Regions from separate parts of the Rhizobium sp. NRK18 genome, predicted to be linked through region 1. Evidence: riboswitches for the same ligand, from Rfam matches in the RefSeq annotation. Region 1 holds a riboswitch; the other holds the start of a gene.
What was found. A riboswitch is a leader RNA that binds a small molecule or an ion and turns the genes downstream of it on or off. The one in region 1 is predicted to bind S-adenosylmethionine.

Region 1 (2,387 bases):
TTCGTCGGTGAGGTTCTTGTGCGTCGTCGTTGCCGGATGAGTGATCAGGCTTCTGGTGTCGCCGAGATTGTTGGAGATCTTGATGACCTGCAGGGCGTCCTGCATCGCGAACGCCGCTTCCTTGCCGCCCTTCAGTTCCAGGCAGACCAGCGTAGAGCCGGCCTTCATCTGCTTGGCGATGATATCGGCCTGCGGATGGTCCTTGCGGCCGGGATAGATGACCTTGGCGACGGCCTTGTGCTCGGCGAGGAAGTCGGCGGCCTTCGCGGCATTCTCGGTCTGCTGCTTGACGCGCAGCGGCAGGGTCTCGAGGCCCTTCAGCAGCACCCAGGCATTGAACGGCGACATGGCCGGTCCCGTGTGACGGAAGTAGTCGTGCAGGTTCTCGTCGATCCACTTCTTGGACGACAGCACGATGCCGCCGAGGCAGCGGCCCTGGCCGTCGATATGCTTGGTGGCCGAATAGACGACGACATCGGCGCCGAGTTCGAACGGCTTCTGGAAGAGCGGTGTGGCGAACACGTTGTCGACGATCAGGGTAGCGCCGACCTGCTTGGCGAGTTTGGAGACGCCGGCAATGTCGACGACTTCCAGCGTCGGGTTCGTCGGGCTTTCGAGGAAGAAGACCTTGGTATTCGGCCGAACGGCGGCTTCCCAATTGGCGAGGTCACGACCGTCGACCAGCGTACAAGTGACGCCGTATTTCGGTGCGAGTGTCTCTATGATCCAGCGGTTGGAGCCGAACAGAGCGCGGGCCGCGACGATGTGGTCGCCGGCCTTGACCTGGCAGAGGATGGAGGACGAAATGGCGGCCATCCCCGAGGCGGTGGCACGCGCGTCTTCCGCACCTTCCATCATGCACATGCGCTTTTCGAACATGTCATTGGTCGGGCTGCCGTAGCGGGCATAGATGTAGCCATCGGTCTCGCCCTTGAAACGGGCTTCGGCCGATGCCGAGTTTTCATAAAGGAAGCCCTGCGTCAGGAAGATCGATTCCGACATCTCGCCGAACTGCGACCGGATGGAGCCGCCGTGTACGAGTTGGGTTGCCGGTTGCCAATTCTTGCTCATGCCATGATCACTTTCCAAAACAAAAAAACCGGCCGCAAATGCAGACCGGTTTCAACCCGGTCTTTTTAGCCACTTGTTTAACGTGGCTGCAAGCCGACCGGCCAAATCACCACGGGATAAGGAGCCAAATACTCCCCATCACCGCTTGCGTCAATTCCTCGAGTTTGGTTTTGTGCCTCACACTTCAAGGACGGAACATATGGCAAGACAGACGGGCATTCTGGCGGATGGCGCCATTCGCGAACTTTTCGAGGCTGGCAGGCTGACGAGCCAGGCGGAACTCGACATCGACCAGGTGCAGCCGGCAAGCCTCGACCTGCGTCTCGGCGCCAAGGCGTTTCGCGTCCGGGCTAGCTTCCTGCCGGGACCCAACCACCTGGTTTCCGACAAGCTCGACCGGCTGAAACTGCATGTCATCGACCTGTCCGAAGGTGCGGTGCTGGAAACGGGCTGCGTCTACATCGTGCCGCTGATGGAAAGCCTCGATCTCCCCTCCGGCATGTCGGCTTCCGCCAATCCGAAGAGCTCAACCGGCCGGCTCGATATATTCACCCGTGTCATCACCGACTATGCGCAGGAATTCGACAAGATACCGGCCGGCTATTCCGGTCCGCTGTACCTGGAAATTTCGCCGCGCACCTTTCCGATCGTTGTGCGCAAGGGCTCGCGGCTGTCGCAGATCCGCTTCCGCATCGGCCAGCCGCTGTTGAGCGAGGCCGAATTGCTGGCGCTCCACAGGAGCGAGACGCTGGTCGCCAGCGACACGCCGAATGTCTCCGGTGGCGGGATCGCGCTCTCCATCGATCTCAAGGGCGGCGGCGAAGACGGCCTGATCGGCTATCGCGGCAAGCACCACACAGCTGTCGTCGATGTCGACGAGAAGGCGGCCAATGAGGTGTTCGACTTCTGGGAGCCGCTCTACAGCCGCGGCCGCGAGGAACTAATCCTCGATCCGGACGAGTTCTATATCCTGGTCTCGCGGGAAGCCGTGCATGTGCCCCCGCTCTATGCCGCCGAGATGACGCCCTACGATCCGCTGGTCGGCGAGTTCCGCGTTCACTATGCCGGCTTCTTCGATCCCGGCTTCGGCCATGCCGGCGCCGGCGGCACCGGGTCGCGCGCCGTCCTCGAGGTGCGCAGCCATGAGGTGCCGTTCATCCTCGAGCACGGCCAGATTGTCGGGCGTCTTGTCTACGAGCACATGCTGGAAAAGCCGCATTCGCTCTACGGCTCCGGCCTCGGCTCCAACTACCAGGCGCAGGGGCTGAAGCTGTCGAAGCATTTCCGCACCTGACGTCAATCGCCTTGGGCAACCC
Region 2 (2,387 bases), 3.2 Mb from region 1:
CCGGTCCCAGACCTTAACCGCCCGGCGGTGGCGCGAAGTCTCTTGGCCGATACGCACGCCTTCCGGGTTGTAGCCATAGGCGCCGAAGGGGGAGGTGCCGGCGGTGCCGATCCACTTGCTGCCGCCCTGATGGCGTTCCTTCTGCTCGGCGAGCCGCTCTTTCAGCGTTTCCATCAGCTTCTCGAAGCCGCCGAGGCTTTCGACAAGCTTCTTTTCTTCCTCGGTCAGATGCCTTTCGGCGAGCCGGCGAAGCCATTCCTTGGGTATGGTGGCCTCCGCCGGGTCGGCTTCCGCTCCCGAAATGGCTTCGACGCCGCGGAAATATTCGGAAAAGGTCCGGTCGAAACGGTCGATGAAGCGCTCGTCCTTCACCAGTGCGGTGCGGGCGAGGTAGTAGAAGGCCTCGACATCATAGTCTGCCAGTCCGTCCTCCATGCCGGAAAGAAGCGTCAGAAACTCCTTCAGCGTCACGGGGACGCCGGCTTGCTTCAGGCTCAGGAAGAACGGGATGAACATGCCAACGACTATAGGCCGGCGCGGTCAGCCTGTCAGCCGCTGATCCATCCGGTCGAGGCCGATCTCGGCAAGATCGTAGGGCGTCGTCTGGTAAACCTCGTTGATCCAGTTGCCGAACAAGAGGAAGGCGTGGCTGCGCCAGCGATTGAGCGGCTGCTTCTTCGGATCGTCGTCCGGGAAATAATTGTGCGGCGGCTTGATCGGCGCGCCGGCCTCGACATCGCGGAAATACTCTTCCGCAAGCGTCGTCGAGTCATATTCGACGTGGTTGAAGATGTAGAGCCGGTTGCACTTTTCCTCGGAGATCAGGCAGACGCCGGTGTCCTTCGATTCCATCAGCAGTTCCAGCCCCGAACCGGCGCGCAGATCTTCCTTGCGCACCTCGGTCCAGCGGGAGACGGAAATCTGGAAATCGTCGGAGAAGCCGGTGAGATACGGCGAGGCGGGCTTCAGGTTCTGGTGCCGGTACACGCCGAAGGCCTTTGCCGGCAGGGTGTATTTCGGAACCTTGTGGAAGTGCCAGATCGCCGCCATCGCGCCCCAGCAGATGAAGAAGCTCGAATGGACGTTGGTCTCGGTCCAGTCGAGGATCTGCTTCAATTCATCCCAATAGGTGACGTCCTCGAAGGGCAGCGTTTCGATCGGCGCGCCGGTGATGATGAAGCCGTCGAACTTGCGATCCTTCACCTCGTCCCAGGTGTTGTAGAAGGAGATCAGATGGTCCTCGGGCGTGTTCTTGGCCTTGTGGCCACCGATGCGCACCAGCGTCAGCTCCACCTGCAACGGCGAGGCGCCGACGAGGCGGGCAATCTGCGTCTCCGTCTTGATCTTGTTGGGCATGAGGTTGAGGAGACCGATCTGCAGCGGGCGAATGTCCTGCCGGAGCGCCGTCTTCTCATCCATGACCTTAACGCCTTCACGCACGAGAATGTCGCGGGCGGGGAGTTCGTCTGGAATTCTGATCGGCATCGTAGTCATCCTTCATGCGGTCGGGCGCAAGCCCGAAGACAAAAAAACCGGCGGCGAAATCGCAACCGGTCCTTGGAACATTCGTTTGTCCGCGGCCCTTTTTAGCGACTTCTTTAACGTGGCTGCAAGCCGGCCGGCCAAATCACCACGGAACGCCTATGAAATAGCGCCAAGTTGAATGAGAATCAAGAAAAAGCGCACTCAGGGGAATGTGGGCATGCCCCACGCCCCTCCCCCCAACCCCTCCCCACAAGGGGGAGGGGCATTGCCGCCGAACCCGCAGCTTCTACTTTCCATAAGTTGGCCACGATGAGGCGACGTGAGGTGAATTAGGGGCATTGCCAGTGATAGCCCCTCCCCCTTGTGGGGAGGGGTTGGGGAGGGGACTTCCTGCTATTGAGCGAAAACTTCAGCCGTCTCGCCGCGCCATGAAAGCCAGGCGTTCGAACAGGTGGACGTCCTGCTCGTTCTTCAGCAGCGCACCGTGCAGCTTCGGAAGGGCGTTCTTCGCCTCGCCGCGCAGGCTTGCCGGATCGACGTCGTCGGCGACGAGGAGCCGGATCCAGTCGAGCGCCTCGGAGGTGGACGGACGCTTCTTCAGCCCCGGTGTCTCGCGGATCTCGTAGAACTGCGTGAGCGCTGCGCGCACCAGCGACTGCTTGATGCCGGGATAGTGGACCTCGACGATCCGCTCCAGCGTCTCGGCATCCGGGAAGCGGATATAGTGGAAGAAGCAGCGACGCAGGAAGGCGTCCGGCAGCTCCTTCTCATTGTTGGAGGTGATGATGACGATCGGTCGATGGACGGCCGTTATGGTCTCGCCCGTCTCGTAGACGTGGAACTCCATGCGGTCGAGTTCCTGCAGCAGGTCGTTCGGGAATTCGATGTCGGCCTTGTCGACC

Region 2: linked by a shared signal. The riboswitch ahead of metA (homoserine O-succinyltransferase) and the one ahead of NN662_RS16340 (O-succinylhomoserine sulfhydrylase) in region 1 are both predicted to bind S-adenosylmethionine.

What each region holds. Positions count from the first base shown of each region.
Region 1 is NZ_JANFMV010000001.1:3,450,422-3,452,808, reverse strand. Features, by position in the region: gene NN662_RS16340 (O-succinylhomoserine sulfhydrylase) at 1-1,071, opposite strand, end outside; SAM riboswitch at 1,116-1,194, opposite strand; gene NN662_RS16335 (2'-deoxycytidine 5'-triphosphate deaminase) at 1,271-2,365, shown strand.
Region 2 is NZ_JANFMV010000001.1:211,385-213,771, forward strand. Features, by position in the region: gene NN662_RS00890 (vWA domain-containing protein) at 1-516, opposite strand, end outside; gene metA (homoserine O-succinyltransferase) at 541-1,485, opposite strand; SAM riboswitch at 1,565-1,644, opposite strand; gene NN662_RS00900 (AAA family ATPase) at 1,895-2,387, opposite strand, start outside.